One region of the Novosphingobium sp. CCH12-A3 genome, then DNA from elsewhere that is predicted to be linked to it. Evidence: predicted binding sites of a transcription regulator. Region 1 holds the regulator's gene; the other holds the start of a gene.
What was found. Region 1 encodes LexA, which represses DNA repair genes until DNA is damaged. Its sites were predicted from a motif close to GTTCCNCNCTTGTTCT; they were not measured.

Region 1 (8,237 bases):
GCCCTTCGATTGTCCAGCCGTTTTCCGCCTCGAGCGCAGCCACCACTTTGGCCAGTATCGCGCGCGAATCGTCGGTCAGCAGTGCGGCCGCCTTTTCCGCCATGGGCAGGGGGCGCTGCGCGAACAGGAACACCGACGAGGTCGCCAGTTCGTTGAGATCGGCAGCGCGCACCTTCAGCACCGGCATCGCTCTGGTCAGCAGATCCATGCCCGCTTTGGCGTCGAAGCCAGGCTCCAGCACAGCCAGACGCGGGGCGACCAGCCCGGCAAGCCGGGCATCATCAGCCTCGCGAATGTAGTGGCCATTGAGGTTCAGCAGCTTCTTGAGATCAAAGCGCGATGCGCCCTTGTTGACGTTGGCGATATCGAACCATTCAACCGCCTGATCGCGGCTGATGATTTCCTCGTCACCATGGCCCCAGCCGAGGCGCAGCAGGTAGTTGAACACCGCTTCGGGCAGCAGCCCCATCTCGTCGCGATAGGCGTCGACGCCCAGCGCACCGTGACGCTTTGAAAGCTTGGCGCCATCAGCACCGTGGATCAGCGGGATGTGCGCGTAGATCGGATCGGGCCAACCACCTTCGATCTCGTTCATCGCACGGACGATCACCAGCTGACGGAACGCATTGTTGATGTGATCGTCGCCGCGGATCACATGGGTGACGCCCATGTCATGATCGTCGACCACGACAGCGAGCATGTATGTCGGCGTGCCGTCCGAGCGCAGCACGATGAAGTCGTCAAGCTCGCTGTTCTGGACCGTGATGGAACCCTGAACGCGATCGGGAATCGTCGTTTCGCCGTCGCGCGGCGCCTTCATGCGCACCACGTAGGACTGGTCGGTCGGCCACTGATCTGGCGTCGCATCGCGCCACTCGCTATCGATGCGGAAGGGTCTGCGCTCGGCCTGGGCTTTCTCGCGACGAGCGGCGAGCTCTTCCTGCGTCAGGTAGCAGCGATAGGCGTGTCCGGCCTCCAGCATCTGGTGCGCGACATGAGCGTGCCGTTCCGAGCGGGCGAACTGGAACACAGGCTCCTCGTCTCCGCTCAGACCCAGCCAGTTCAGCCCGTCGAAGATCGCTTCGATGGCTGCATCGGTCGAGCGAGCACGATCGGTATCCTCGATGCGCAGCAGATACTTGCCGCTGTTGTGGCGAGCATAGAGCCAGTTGAACAGCGCCGTACGCGCGCCGCCAATGTGCAGGAAGCCAGTGGGCGAAGGGGCGAAACGGGTGACGACCGGGGCATTGCCGGGCGATCCTGCAGAAACGGTGTCAGTGGCGCTTGCCATCGGCCGCGCTTTCCTTTGCTTTGAATGTCATGGCGTCTCCGGCTGCAGATCGGCCAGCGGCAGACTACCCCGCCGCCGAACCGGTCCCTGAACCGGGCGAACGCGCGCGGCATTGGGACATCCGCGCGCGATTGTCCAGCATGCTTGATGGTCGGATCGACGCTGCAGAACGCTTCCTGGATGCACACCCGTTCGAACGGGGGCTCTGGCTGGTGGTGGCCTTTGCCGCAGGCATTGTCCTGTGGGTGGCGCTTCCCTCCCGCGCCGACTGGATTGCCGCACTGTTTGCGCTTGGGGCCATCGCCATCCTTGGCCTGCTGGCGATCAATGCCGAGAAGCGGCCTCACCTGCGCCTCGCCGTGGCAGGACTGGCGATCATGGTGGCTGCCGGCGAGGTCACCATCTGGACGCGCTCCGCGCTGGTGGGGCAACCAGGCATAGCTAGGCCGCAGGTTTCGGGTCTTGCTGGTGAAGTTCTTGAACGACGGGAGGAGCCGGCAAAGGCGCGCGCGCGCCTCGTATTGCGGGTGATGCTGGATGGCATGGCCGGTCCTGTCCGCGTGCGGGTCAACCTGCCTTACGACAAGGATCCGGGCGACGTGGCTGAAGGTGCCCGGGTCGCCCTGCGCGCCCGGCTCATGCCACCGGCCGCTCCCGTGCTTCCGGGCGCGTACGATTTTGCTCGCAGGGCCTGGTTCGATGGCCTTGCAGCGACGGGAACGGTGCTGGGCGATGTGCGAGTGGTCGGAAGATCAGATCGTGATACCACGCTTCGCAGCTTGCAGAAGTCGCTGGCCGAGCATGTCCGCTCACGGTTGACCGGATCGGCGGGGACAATTGCGGCCGCATTTGCCAGCGGGGATCGCGGGGCGATTGCTGCCAGCGATGAAGACGCCATGCGCGATGCGGGACTGACCCACCTCCTGTCGATCAGCGGCTTGCATGTCAGCGCGCTGGTGGGGGCCGTCTATTGGCTGGTTGCGCGCTTGCTCGCGCTCTTTCCCTGGGTTGCGCTCAGGATCCGCGTGCCTCTTGCAGCTGCGCTGGCAGGCGCCCTGGCAGGATTTGGCTATACCTTGCTGACCGGAGCGGAAGTGCCCACCATCCGGTCGTGCATCGGGGCATTGCTTGTCCTTGGTGCGCTGGCCTTGGGACGCGATCCACTATCGATGCGAATGGTCGCGGTTGGCGGCTTTGTCGTCATGCTGTTCTGGCCCGATGCCGTCCTTGGCCCCAGCTTCCAGATGAGCTTCGCCGCCGTGATTGCGATCATCGCCTTTCACTCGGCGGGCCCGGTCCGCTCGTTCCTCACCGGTGAACACCATGGGCTCCTGGTCCGGGCTGGGCGAAGCTTCGTAATGTTGCTGGCCACCGGCATGGTCATTGAACTCGCACTGATGCCAATCGGCCTGTTCCATTTTCATCGCGCTGGCGTTTATGGCTCGCTGGCAAACGTCATTGCCATTCCGCTGACCACTTTCGTGACCATGCCGCTGATCGGCTTGGCCCTGGTGTTTGATCTCGCAGGCCTTGGCGCACCGGTTTGGTGGCTGGTTGGCAAGTCCCTCGATCTGCTGCTGGCGCTGGCACACCTCGTGGCATCACAACCCGGCTCAGTAACTGCAATGCCGCCCTTCGAAACATGGAGCTACGTGCTGTTCCTCGTCGGCATGTTGTGGCTGGCACTCTGGGTGGGCAAGGTGCGCCTTCTTGGCACCATACCCGCCGGTCTTGCCATCACCGCCATGGTCCTGACGCCGCGGCCTGATGTGCTCGTCACCGGTGATGGCCATCATGCCGGCATAGCCGGCGAAGGATCGGACCTGATCGTCCTGCGCATGGGAAGGGGCGATTACATGCGGGACAACTTGCTCGAACTTGCCGGAATGGAAGGCAGCCTTCGTCGCCTCGATGAATGGCCGGGTGCTCGCTGCAATGAAGACTTCTGCGTTGCAATCGTGCTCAGATGCGAACGGCGTTTTACGCTCCTGATGGCCCGCAGCCGAAACTACATTGACGACATGGCGCTTGTGGCGGCCTGCGAGCGGGCCGACATCGTCATCGCCGATCGACGCCTTCCGGCATCGTGCCGCCCGCGCATGCTGAAGGCAGACCGACCCTATCTCGCCAATACGGGAGGCATATCCATCGATCTTGCCTCTGGCCGGATTCGCACCGTAGCGGAAACGCAGGGCCAGCATGGTTGGTATCGCTGGCCGGAACCCCGCCCGACGCCCAGCCTGACGCAACTCAACGACGTCGGAGTTGGAGCGACGGATGCGCCTGATGCAACCGTGCCGGTAACGGCGCCAGTGGCCACCAAGCGATGAATGCGACCCAGGGCGGTCCATTCCCTTGTCCGGCGGGCGATGATCTCGAAGCAGCGCTCTCTTCCGCCAGGCTTGCCGGGCGAACCTGACGTTCGCCCGGACCAATTCATCAGGGAAGGACCCAGCGCACCGAACCGACATAGCTCCCCGCAGTCGGCATACCGTCGCTGCCAAGTGCAGGAGTGAACCGCGCCCGCGCGCTGACTTTCGTGCATGTCGCTGCATCAAGGTCAGGAGACCCGCTCGATCCGGTAATCTCGCATCCCGTGACGCGGCCATCCACGCCTATCGAGAGGCGAAAGCGGGTTAGCCCTTCTCTTTCTTCTCTGATTGCGGCCGAGGGATAGTCGCGGTCCGAGACCCATGAGCCCGGCGATCCCTTCGGCGATGCTGTGCGAACGGCAAAGCTCGGCGAGGGAGAGGCGCGGGGGTCGGGCAGGACGTTCGGGATAGGGTCGACTGGTGTGATCGGGGTGACGTCGATATCCCGGACTGTGCTTGAAGGATCCACCGGCGTAATCGCGATGTCGGGGCGGGGGGCCACCAGCGAGCGGCTGTCAGGCTGTGGGGAAGGTTTCACGTCCGGCGGCGGCACGACAGGCGTTACCTTCACCTCCTCGTCCTCCCACTGCTTGGCAGGAAGTCGGTCCGTCAGGATCGTGACCATGCTGTTGGCGAACCCTGAAGCGATCGCCCAGATCGCCACTCCATGAAGCAGCCCGACCGCGATGAAGGTCTGTGTCTGCCTGCGTCTCGTATTCTCGATTGCATAAGCCATTGGCAACACCTCTTCCGTTGCCGACGCCCCAAGTTCTGGCGGGCCGTCCCGGAATGGGGCGCCCCATGGCGGGGCATTCGGTAACAGTGGATACTATACTTCACACTGGATCACATCCAGAAGAATCTCAACCAAATCGATTGATATTTGCCATAACATGCTGATGCAAAAAAAGCCGCCGCGCATTTCCTGCGCAGCGGCCTTTGCCATCAGGCACGCCCAAGGCCGGGCGCTATGTTGCAACAAACGTCAGTGGTAACGCCGGAGCAAGCCTGCAAGCTTGCCCTGCACGGTCACCTCGTCGGGGCGATAGAACTGCGGATCATAGGCAGCATTGGCAGGATCCAGCCGAACCATGCCCTTTTCGTGATGGAGATACTTGAGCGTGGCCTCTTCCCCACGCACAAGTGCAACCACGATCTCGCCATCGCGCGCCATATCTGTCTTGCGGACAAGCGCGTAATCGCCATCGAAGATCCCGGCTTCAACCATCGAGTCACCGGACACTTCGAGTGCGTAATGCTCTCCTGCGCCCAGTAGCGCGGCAGGAACCGGCAGGGTCGCCGTCGTCTCAAGCGCTTCGATTGGCACACCGGCTGCAATCTTGCCGTGCAGCGGCAGCTCGATCACGTCGTTTGCCGCCACAGGCACGGGAGGCGCTTTTGGTGCAGGACGAAGCGCCGTGACGCTTCCGCCCGTTGCTCCACCATCTGCATTGGCAATCTGCCGAACGGCGCTCTGCTTGCCCACCGCGCTGTCTGGCTGGCGGAGGACTTCGAGTGCCCGTGCGCGGTTGGGGAGGCGGCGGATGAAGCCACGCTCTTCAAGCGCCGAGATCAGCCGGTGGACGCCCGACTTGGACTTCAGATCGAGCGCTTCCTTCATCTCCTCGAACGAGGGGGAGATGCCCGACTCTTCAAGCCGGACCTGAATGAAGGTGAGCAGTTCGTGCTGCTTGCGCGTCAACATCGGCGGCCACTCCGCAATGCGCGGCTTCGAGGCAAAGCCGCTGGTCTTTCATGGACCGGGAGTAAATGTTCCATCCCGGCGAACGAATGCGGAACGGATAAGCAACCTGTTGCGACTCGTCAAGCAATTCCGCCATTTTCGAGGAGGTAGATAGGAACATCCGTTCCGGCCGGTTTGGCCTCGGCCCCTGCTTCCCGCACGGCCAACGCGTTGGCCCTTGAAAGTGGAGAGAGCGCTCCGGAATCCTGGAGCGGGTCGAGCCTTACCGACGCTCCGTCCCATATCGCGCGCAGGAACTCCATTCGGCTCCCGCCCTGCGCCAGTGGCTCTGCAAGCCGGGCTGGGATGGCTTTTGGCAAAGGCGCACTCGCGCCGAGCATCGCTCTCAACAGGGGGAGCATGAACAGGTAGGCCGTGACGAAGGCCGAGGCGGGATTGCCGGGCAGGCCGAGAATGATCTGGGATCCACGCGTTGCCACCAGCAGCGGCTTGCCCGGCTTGATGCCGATGCGCCAGAAGTCGATCGAGGCGCCAACGGCCTCGAGCGCCGGGCGAACGAGATCGTGATCCCCGACTGACGCCCCGCCGCTTGTGACTATGATGTCCGAGCTGTTTGCCGCGTCCAGCGCGCGGACCAATTCTGCGAGTTCGTCCGCCACAGGACCGGCATGGCGGATATCGACCGGCAGGGAGGCGGCCATCGCACAGAGCATCGGCCCGTTGCTGGCGGGAAGCTGGTGCAGGTCGGGCAGGTGGCCGGGAGGAACCAGTTCGTCGCCGCTGTCGATGACGGCCAGGCTGACACGCCGGCGCACGGGGAGATGGCTGTGGCCACCGGCGATGGCGAGCGCGATTTGCGCAGGGCTAATGCGGCTACCCGCAGAGATCAGCGTTTCGCGAGAGCTGAAATCCATGCCTGCGGGTCGAACGTGGCGCGAAGCGGGCTGCGGTGGCTCGCCGGTCAAGCTCAGCTCGTTGCCGTTGCGCGCGCTGTCCTCCTGAAGCAGCACCATGTCCGCGCCTTTGGGCAGGATGGCGCCAGTGCTGATGCGGGTGGCTTCATCGGGGCCGACCTCGCCGCCGAAGGGGTGACCGGCCGCGCTTTCACCGATCACGCGCCACGGGCCCGGAAGATCGGCACTGCGCATGGCATAGCCGTCCATCGCCGAAAGGGCTGCAGCTGGCTGCGTGCGCCGGGCAAGGAGGTCCTCGGCGAGGTAATGGCCAAGGCATTCGGCAACCGAGCGATGCTCGACGGGCAGCGAAGGCGCGAGCGCGAGCAACCGGCTCTGCGCATCGGCAAGGGGTAGGGGCGGCGCTTTCATTCCGGAGCGCGCCAGGTTCCGGACTTGCCGCCCCGCTTCTCGATCAGACGGACACTTTCGATCACCATGCCTTTGTCGAGAGCCTTGGCCATGTCGTAGATCGTCAGCAGGGCGAGGCTCACCGCCGTCAACGCTTCCATCTCTACGCCCGTGCGACCGGTCAACGAAGCGGTGGCAGTGCATTCGATGCCGTCGGCGACGAAGGCGAAATCGACGTTGACCGCATCGAGCACCAGCGGATGGCAGAGCGGGATGAGGTCGCCTGTCCTTTTCGCCGCCATGATCCCGGCAATCCGCGCTGGGCCAAGCACATCGCCTTTCGGAGCATTGCCGGACCTGATCGCCTCGAGCGTGGCGTCAGACATGCGAATCATACCACGTGCAATCGCGACGCGGTGCGTCTCGGTCTTGCCGCCGACGTCGACCATGCGAGCGGTGCCGGTCGAATCGAGATGGGTGAGGTCGTTCATCGTTGTCCCTGGAATGCTGAATGGGGGTTTACGGGGTTTACACTGTCCAGAGAGAACTGCGGAACGGGAGTTGGAACGCAGTTTTGGCGCGGATTTCCGGGGCTTTCAAGGTGCTTCGCTGACAGTCGGCACCATGGCAAAAACCTGCCCTGTAGGAAAGCGTTTCCAATCCGAAGTGACTACATATTGGGATTTCGTTAGCCTTCTGCCGCAATAAGTACATTGATGAATACTGTGCAGAACAAGAAGCGTGTTGCCATCATGATTGATGGCGAGAACGTGCCCGCAAGCACGATGTCAAAGATTGAAGCGATCGCAACGTCGTTGGGGGACGTGCAGTTGCGCCGTGTCTATGGAAACTTTGCAAACGGGGCGAATGGCGAATGGATAGACCATTCCAAAGACCATCCGCTCGATGTGAGACAGGTTACACCTTCAAAGAACAAGAAGAACACCACCGACATCGCCTTGGCTGTCGAGACAGTCGAAATCGTCCTGCGCAAGGGGTTTGATTGCGTCTGCATTGCATCGAATGACCGTGACTTTCAGCCACTTGTCGAATTTCTGCGCAGGGAGGGCGCCGAAGTGCATGGTTTCGGCGGTGATGCCGCTGACCTGAAACTCCGAAACAGTTGCTCGAAATACCATATCGTTCTGAACACGAGGAAGGCTGCCGCAACATCCTCTGAGAAAGTCGAGAAACCAACGGCAGCTGCGACCAAAGCCAAGCCCCCGCAAGAGCCGTCCAAATCGGAAGCCGCCAACTGGGCCAAAGTCAGGGAAGCTTTGAACGAGTTGGCCAACCAGCGGGAATGGGTGGCATTGCCGGAGCTCGCTACCGTCCTGAGCAAGGCGAAGCTCCAACCCGCCTCGTTCGGATCAAGGAGCTGGCTGCAAGTGTTCAAGAAGGACGGCCGCTTCGCCGTTGAAAAGATTGCGGGTTCCACCCAATCGCAGGTGCGGTTGGTGGCCTGACGTCACTTGCCGCCCTGCCAGCGCTCGCTATTGCACCAAGTGTCAATAACGGGAGCGGTGGATGCGGAAGCGGTGGGTTTTGTTAGGAGCGGTCGTGCT
Region 2 (8,237 bases), on a different contig from region 1:
ACGAATTTCTCGGCTGGTTGCGTCAGGGCGAGGGACAGCTTGTGGCGGCAAGCTTGCGAGAGGCCGTGCCCTATCGCGGCGCGCCCTACGCCAGCCCATGCTTCGTGATGGTCGGCAATGAATCGCGTGGGCTGCCTGAAGATTACGAGATGGCCTGCGACTTGCGCGTGACCATGCCGATGAAGGGGCGCGCGGACAGCCTGAACGCGGCGGTGGCAGGGGCTGTGCTGGCCTACGAAGTACTTGCCAGCCTGCCTGAATAACCACGTACCAACCGGTTAATCGCACGCTCAGTCGCGCGGGAGCATGGGTAGCCTCATGCGCTCGACTCTCGCCTTTCTCGCGGTTTCGGCCTCGCTCCTGGCGGGTTGCGCCACTGCGCCTTCGGGTAGTGCGGGGCTGGCCGGTACGGCTTGGACGATCCTGCGCGTGGATGGGGCCGCGCCGGTTGCGCCCGAGAAGGCCACCTTGAAGTTCGAGGACGGGCGGCTGAGCGCAAGCGTCGGCTGCAACGGCATCGGCGGCGACTATCGCGTCGATGGGCAGAGGTTGGTCGCTGGCCCGCTCATGGCGACGCGGATGTTCTGCGAGGGTCCGGTGTGGCAACAGGAGGAGGCGGTCAACGCATTGTTATCTGCCGCACCCGAGATCGAGCGCCGCGGACGGACGATGCGGTTGGTGTCCGGCGGACATGCGCTCGACCTGGAGCTGACGACCGGCTGATCAATCCCCGGCGATGAAGGCGGTGATCTGCCACTGACCCTGCTTGGGTTCGGCAATCAGGCGATAGTCGAGCAGGCTGCGCAGCTTGGCCGTTTCGATGTAGCCTTTGGTTCCGTCATGCGTGGTAACGCGGATCGCTCTGGCTTCACTGTCGAAGTCCATCGGATCTATGCCGACAATGCTCCAGCCTGCTGGCGCCAAGGGTTTGCCGCCCGGTTTATCCCGCATGGGCGTGTCGTCGCCGAGCACCAGCATCGCACTGTAGCTGTCGATGTCTTCCGGCACGTTCCAGAAGACCCATGGCATGGCGGCCAGCCCGCCCTGCACGGCGCAGCCCAGCGGCAACATCGCTTCGAGTTCAAGCCACAGTTTCGTCTCGGGATCGTTGAGACGCTTGACCAGTTCGGCAGGCCCGCTGCCGCCCCCATAGTCCAGCGCGATATCGGGTGCCGCGAGCTTGGACATCGCTTGCGCGTCCCGTTTCAGGATCGCGGCCACCAAGGCCTTGTGAAACGCGGGCCAGCCTGGCTGCTTCAGGCATTCGTCCCGCGGCGCGTAGCGGGCTTCCTGCACCGTAGCAGGCGCAGGGGTGGCAGACTGGCTTGCTTCAGGTTCGGGCTCCACCACTGGCTCGGAGGCCGGCGGGGGCGCTGGCGGGGCCGGATAGGGTTCACTAGCGCTTGGCGACGCTTGAGGCTCGCTCCCGCTCCCGCACCCGGCCAGAGCCGCCAGTGCGGCAGTGGCGAAAAGGAGCCGGGCGAGCCTCTGTGTCATTCCGCAGCGACGTCTCCATCGTCGTTGGCAATCGCTGCGAGCGGCACCGGTTCTGCCTCAGCATAGCGCGGGGCGGCTTCGACAAGAGGCACTTCCTCAAGCTCGCGCTTGCCGATCTCGATGTGCTTGTCCTTCAGGCGGCGACCAGCCGACAGCACGTTGCGTTCGAAGCTGCCGACGAACTTGTTGTAGTTGCTCACTGCACTGTCCAGCCCGTTGCCGACGCGCTTGAGGTGTTCGGCGGCGACGGCAAGGCGATCGTAAAGCTCGCCGCCCATCTTACCGATCTCGCGCGCTTCGCGGGCCAGGCCGTCCTGCCGCCAGACTTGGGCCACGGTGCGGGCAATGGCGACGAGGTTGGTCGGGCTGGCCAGCAGAACGCGCCGTTCGAAGGCGAAATCCCATAGCGAGGGGTCACGCTCCAGCGCGGCGGCAATGAAGTGTTCGCCGGGAACGAACATCAGCACGTAGTCCGGCGCCTCTTCGAACTGCGACTGATAGGACTTGGCGCCCAGTGTCTGGATGTGGTTGCGCATCGACTGGACGTGGGCGTTCAACGCGATCTTCCGCGTATCGTCGTCCTCCGCCTCGAAGGCATCCTGATAGGCATTGAGCGAAACCTTGGCGTCGATCACCAGCAGCTTGTTTCCGGGAACGCGGACGATGGCATCCGGGCGCAGGCGGCCTTCGTCGGTATCGACCGAATGTTCCGTGATGAAATCGGTGTGTTCGGACAGGCCGCATTGTTCCAGCACGTTGCGCAACTGCAGTTCGCCCCAGCGCCCGCGAGTTTTCGGGCCATTGCGCAGCGAGTTGCCGAGTTGGGCGGCTGCGGCACGCACTGCTTCCTGCCCATCGCGCATCGACTGGATCAGACCGGTCAGCTGGCCAAACGAGTCCACGCGCTGCTTTTCGAGGCTCTGCACCTGTTCCTCATAACTGCGCAGCCGCTGGTCTACAGGGGCGAGCAGGGACTTGAGGCGTTCGGCGCTGGTCTTCTCGCTTTCCTCGAAACGGGCATGAGCACGGTTGAGAAAGGCTTCCTGCGCCTTTTCCAGCACCTTGTTGCCAGCATTCTCGAACTCCTTGCGCAGGGCCTCCTGCGCCTCGATCAGCAGGCGCTTCTGTTCGGCGAAGTTCTCGGCATCGGCCTTCATGCGCTCAAGCTCGGCGCGCAATGATTCGCGCTCGGCCCGGACCTGAGCAAGTTCGGCGCGGACCTGATCTGCATCGGCAGCGCGCTGGCGGGCGGCGGCGAGAGCAGGGGCCAGTTCATCGCGCTGGCGGCGAACATCCTGCAGTTCGGCAAGGCCGGATTCCAGTGCCTTGGCGCGCTCCACCGTGGCAGCGAGGTCGACCGTCATCGCCTTGACCGTGCCTTCGTGGGCCTTGGCCTCGGCATCGCGGCTGTCATGGCGGGACCAGCCGATACCAAGCCCGATCACAAGCGCTACGATGACGAAAAGGGCAGATTCCACGGAATTCTCCAACAGGAACGAAATGGGAACCTACCGTGACGCGCCAATTGGCGCAACCGATTCAGCCGGCGTGTTCCACAGGCAGGACGGGGCGCGGAACGGAAAGGAGCGCGACCCGCTAAGCCCTTGCGAACGAAGGAGAGCGCCCATGTCGATCGAGAAGATGATTTCGGAACACCCGCAGGTGGGTGACAACTACAACGCCACGCTGGGGTTGGCAGTGAAGCATGCGATGTATTGCTCCGCGATCTGCAATTCGTGCGCAGATGCCTGTCTCGCCGAAGCGATGGACATGGATCAGTGCATCCGCACCTGCCTGGATTGCTCTGATGTCTGCGCCGCGACGAGCCGCATTGCCACGCGCCGCACGGGATCCAACCGCGAGTTGATCCGGGCGCAGCTTGCCGTGTGCATCAAGGCCTGCGAGATTTGCGAGGCGGAGTGCGCGAAGCATGACCACGCCCATTGCCGCCGTTGCGCGCAGATGTGCCGCGAATGCGCCGACGATTGCCGCCGGGCACTCGAAGATCTGGATCGTGAGGTGCATGAGGCCGCGTAACGCGGCCTCATCAGGTCACGCCGCCTTGCGCAGCTTTTCCAGCTTTTTCAGCGCCATGTTGCGCTTGAGGCGCGAAAGGTGGTCTATGAACAGCACGCCTTCGAGATGATCCATCTCGTGCTGGAGGCAGGTGGCCATCAGGCCGTCCATTTCCTCCTCGTGCGTGTTTCCGTCGAGGTCCTGCCAGCGCGCGCGGATGCGGGCAGGGCGCTCGACCTCGGCGTAGATCTCGGGCACGGAGAGGCAGCCTTCCTGATAGAGGCTGTGCTCTTCAGATGGATCGAGGATCTCGGGGTTGATGAAGACCCGCGGTTCCTTCTTGGTCGGCTGGTGGTGATGGTGGTGGCCATCGTGGTCGCAGGCGACGGGTTCGGCATCGGGATCATCGGGCTGAAGGTCGATGACCAGCACGCGCAGTGGCACGCCCACCTGGATCGCGGCGAGGCCGATGCCGGGGGCATCGTACATCGTCTCGAACATGTCTTCGACCAGCGTCTTGAGCTCGTCGTCGAACTTTTCGACGGGGACGGAGACCTGCTTGAGGCGCGGGTCGGGGACTTCGATGATTTCACGGATGGCCATGGGGGGCAGATAAGGAATGTGGGCGGGAGTCGCAAGAACAGCGTTTCGATCAGTGTGATCGGCGATCAGGCCACCGGGCGCCTTGCCCGCAACGCTTGCGCCAAGGTACCTTCGTCGAGGTAGTCAAGCTCGCCGCCGACCGGCAGGCCGTGCGCCAGTTGCGTGACGCGCACGGGGGCGTCTTCGAGCCGCTCGGCGATGTAATGGGCGGTGGTCTGGCCTTCGAGCGTGGCGTTCATGGCGAGGACGACTTCGTCGATGCCGCCGTGGCCCACGCGGTCGAGCAGCTGGCCGATGGTCAGGTCTTCGGGGCGCACGCCTTCCAAGGCCGATAGCCTGCCGCCGAGCACGTGGTACTTGCCGGTGAACAGGCGGGCGCGGTCCAGCGCCCAGAGGTCGGCGACTTCCTCGACCACGCAAATGGAGCGCTGGTCACGGCGGGGATCGGTGCAGATGCCGCAGGGGTTGGCGGTATCGACATTGCCGCAGACCTCGCATTCGACCAGCAGTTCCTGCACCTGGGTCAGCGCGTTGAGCAACTGGGGCAGCGCGGTTTCGCGCCGTTTGATCAGCCACAGCACGGCGCGGCGGGCCGAGCGGGGGCCGAGCCCGGGGAGGCGCGCCAATGCGCCGGAAAGTGCCTCGATCTCTTGCGATGCCATGGCAGCACAGATAGGGCCGGAGCCGACAAACGGAAGGCCTTGCAGACAGCTTATGCGCATCATCTTCATGGGCACGCCCGATTTCGCGGTGCCGACGCTGGAAGCGCTGGTCGCTGCTGGGCACGAGGTGGTTGCCGTCTACAGCCAGCCGCCGCGTCCGGCGGGGCGGGGCAAGAAGCTCCAGCCGTCGCCGGTGCATCTGGCGGCGGAGGCGCATGGGATCGAGGTGCGCACGCCGGCTTCATTGAAAGGGGCCGAAGAGCAGACGGCGCTTGCCGCGCTGGGGGCCGATGTCGCGGTCGTGGCGGCCTATGGCCTGATCCTGCCGCAGGCGGTGCTGGACGCGCCGCGCCTGGGCTGCCTCAACGTCCACGGCTCGATCCTGCCGCGCTGGCGGGGGGCGGCGCCTGTGCAGCGGGCGATCCTTGCAGGTGACGATATGACCGGCGTGACCATCATGCAGATGGAGCGCGGACTGGATACCGGGCCGATGCTGGCCGAGGTTAAGACGCAGGTCGATGGCAAGACGGCGGGCGAACTGACTGCGGAGCTGGCCGCGAAGGGTGCCGCGCTGATGGTGCAGGTGCTCACTGATCTGGCTGCCTATCCGGCTGTGGTGCAGCCCGAGGCGGGTGTGACTTACGCCCACAAGATCGACAAGGCGGAGAGCCGGCTGGATTTCACGCGCGATGCGGTGGAGGTGGAACGGCAGGTACGGGCGTTTGCGCCGGTGCCCGGAGCGTTCTTCGAGCTTGAGGGCGAGCGGTATCGCATACTGGCGGCTGAAGTCGCTGATGCGCAGGGTGAGGCTGGCGTGACGCTTGATGACAGGCTCACCATCGCCTGCGGTTCGGGCGCGATCCGGCCTGTGCTGATCCAGAGGGCGGGGCGTCCGGCCATGGATGCGGCATCGCTTCTGCGCGGGCGGGCGATTGCGGCGGGGACCCGGCTCGGCTGATGCGGTTTGCGCTGACTCTCGAATGGAACGGCGGGCCCTATATGGGCTTCCAGCGCCAGTCGCACGGGCCGAGCGTGCAGCAGGCGGTGGAAGAGGCGGTCGAATCCGTCACGGGCGAGGCCGTGGTGCTCAACGCCGCAGGGCGGACAGATACCGGGGTTCATGCGCTGGGGATGCGAGCGCATTTCGATCTTTCGCGCGCGTTCGATCCGTTTCGCATGATGGAAGCACTCAATGCGCGGCTGCGCCTGGCGGAGCATCCGATCGCGGTGCTCGATTGCAGCCACGTGGCCGACGACTGGCATGCGCGCTTCTCTTGCATCGGCAGGTCGTACGAATATCGCATCATCAATCGCCGCGCGCCGCTGACGCTGGAACTGGGGCGGGCCTGGCGTATCGCCAAGCCGCTTGACGCTGCGGCGATGCACGCCGCGGCGCAGGCGCTGGTGGGCCATCACGATTTCACCACGTTCCGTTCGGTGCACTGCCAGTCGGCCAGCCCGTTGAAGACGCTCGACCGGCTGGACGTGCGGCGCGAGGGCGACCGGGTGATCATCGAGGCAGCGGCGCGCAGCTTCCTGCACCATCAGGTGCGCTCGATGGTGGGGTGCCTTGCGCTGGTGGGGCAGGGGCAGTGGCCGGTCGGCCAGGTGGCCGAAGCGCTGGCAGCAAAAGACCGTAGCAAATTAGGACTTAACGCGCCTGCCGAAGGTCTATACTTCGTCTCCGCAACATATCCCGGAGAGTGAAAAATGACCGATCTTCAAGGCCAGCGCATCGTCTCGCAGCTCGATCCCGACGGCACCCTGACCGTCAGCCTTGAAGACTTTACCCTGCCTGCGCCCGAGGGGCGGCAGGTGGTGATCCGCGTGGAAGCGACGCCGATCAATCCCTCGGACCTTGGTCTGCTGTTCGGCCCGGCAGATATCGAAAAGGCGGAGTTCTCGCCCGGCAGGATTGTGGCGAAGATGCCCGATCCTGCCGTCCGCGCGATGGCCGCGCGCCACGGCGCAGCCATGCCTGTGGGCAACGAAGGTGCGGGGACGGTGGTCGCAGCCGGCGACGCTCCGGAAGCGCAAGCGCTGCTCGGCAAGCGCGTGACCTGCTTCCCCGGCGGCATGTATGCGACGCTGGCCGTGGCCGATGCGGCGATGTGCCTTGAACTTCCTGAGGGCGTGACGGCGGAGCAGGGCGCTTCAGCCTTCGTCAATCCGCTGACCGCCTTGAGCTTCACCGAGACGATGCGCCACCTTGGGCACAACGCTCTGGTGCATACGGCCGCAGCTTCGAACCTGGGGCAGATGCTGGTGAAGATCTGCCAGGCTGACGGCATTCCACTGGTCAACATCGTGCGCAACGATGCGCAGGTGGCGATCCTGAAAGGGATCGGTGCCGAGCATGTCGTCGACAGTTCGAAGGCAACATTTCTTGACGACCTCGCTGCCGCGATCGGCGCAACGAAGGCGACGATGGCATTCGATGCAATCGGCGGCGGCAAGCTCGTCAGCCAGATCATGACGGTGATGGAGCAGGTCGCCAATTCGGGCGCGGCTTACAGCCGTTATGGCTCGAACAGCCCCAAGCACGCTTTCATCTACGGCGCGCTCGATCTTTCGCCGACGGTGCTGACCCGCAACTTCGGATTTTCGTGGGATGTCTCCGGCTGGCTGCTGACGCCATGGATGGGCAAGCTGGGTGCCGAAGTCGTCGAAAAGATGCGCCGCCGCGTGATGGCAGAACTTACCACGACATTTGCGAGCAGCTACAAGGCGCGCGTCACGCTGGATCAGGCGCTGACGAAGGAGGCCGCGCTGGAATACAATGCGCGGCGCACTGGCGAGAAATACCTGATCACGCCGTGACGCGGTAAACGTCCGACTGCGTAAGCCTACATAACTGGTGCACCAGCAATCCTGAACACGTGTTGTCCTATCCGGCAGGGATGGACGGGACCGCGAGCAGTGGAAGGCTGGAAAGGTTGAAGCTCTGGCTGCTCAAGCGGCCAGGCTCGCTGCTGCATCTGTTGCACTATGATATTGAACCTGGTGAGGTCGAATGGTTCGCCCGGCGCAAGCTCGAATACATCAATTCCCTGAGCGGCAACCTGTTCGAGGCGCTGCGCATGGCGCTGATGCTGGCGATATGCGCGCCCGGCCTGACCTGGCATTTCTATGTCGGTGCCGTGCTGCTGCTGGCCCAGATGCGCGTCGGCCTGACCGAACTGCGCCGAAAGGAAAGCAGCGGGCAGTACAAGCCATCGGAGATGGTCGAAATATGGGCCAAGGGCATCTGGCTGAGGGCCATATTCCTTGCCGCGTTTACCGCCTGCTGCATCATCGCCGTGCCGAGCGAGCGGATCGGGGCGCTGATCATCTACGTTCTGGTGCTGGCCCAACTTGAACTGCTGTTGCAGTTCACGATCCCGGTGGCGGGGATCATTTCCCAGACGATCTCGCTGGGACTGATGACCTTGGCGCTGCTGTTCCGGTCCGACTTGCGCG

Region 2: rmuC (DNA recombination protein RmuC) is a predicted target of LexA. The motif match lies at 2,990-3,005, and genes of this name have one in related genera.

What each region holds. Positions count from the first base shown of each region.
Region 1 is NZ_LSIA01000160.1:717-8,953, reverse strand. Features, by position in the region: gene gltX (glutamate--tRNA ligase) at 1-1,291, opposite strand, end outside; gene AX703_RS12375 (ComEC/Rec2 family competence protein) at 1,321-3,621, shown strand; gene AX703_RS12370 (energy transducer TonB) at 3,731-4,399, opposite strand; gene lexA (transcriptional repressor LexA) at 4,649-5,368, opposite strand; gene AX703_RS12360 (molybdopterin molybdotransferase MoeA) at 5,488-6,693, opposite strand; gene moaC (cyclic pyranopterin monophosphate synthase MoaC) at 6,690-7,163, opposite strand; gene AX703_RS12350 (NYN domain-containing protein) at 7,389-8,138, shown strand; partial or broken gene AX703_RS12345 (serine hydrolase) at 8,200-8,237, shown strand, end outside.
Region 2 is NZ_LSIA01000242.1:7,999-16,235, forward strand. Features, by position in the region: gene AX703_RS19740 (RNA methyltransferase) at 1-263, shown strand, start outside; gene AX703_RS19745 (META domain-containing protein) at 319-723, shown strand; gene AX703_RS19750 (hypothetical protein) at 724-1,347, opposite strand; gene rmuC (DNA recombination protein RmuC) at 1,494-2,975, opposite strand; gene AX703_RS19760 (four-helix bundle copper-binding protein) at 3,124-3,534, shown strand; gene def (peptide deformylase) at 3,550-4,116, opposite strand; gene recR (recombination mediator RecR) at 4,182-4,778, opposite strand; gene fmt (methionyl-tRNA formyltransferase) at 4,831-5,736, shown strand; gene truA (tRNA pseudouridine(38-40) synthase TruA) at 5,733-6,485, shown strand; gene AX703_RS19785 (zinc-binding dehydrogenase) at 6,489-7,598, shown strand; gene AX703_RS19790 (bifunctional diguanylate cyclase/phosphodiesterase) at 7,715-8,237, shown strand, end outside.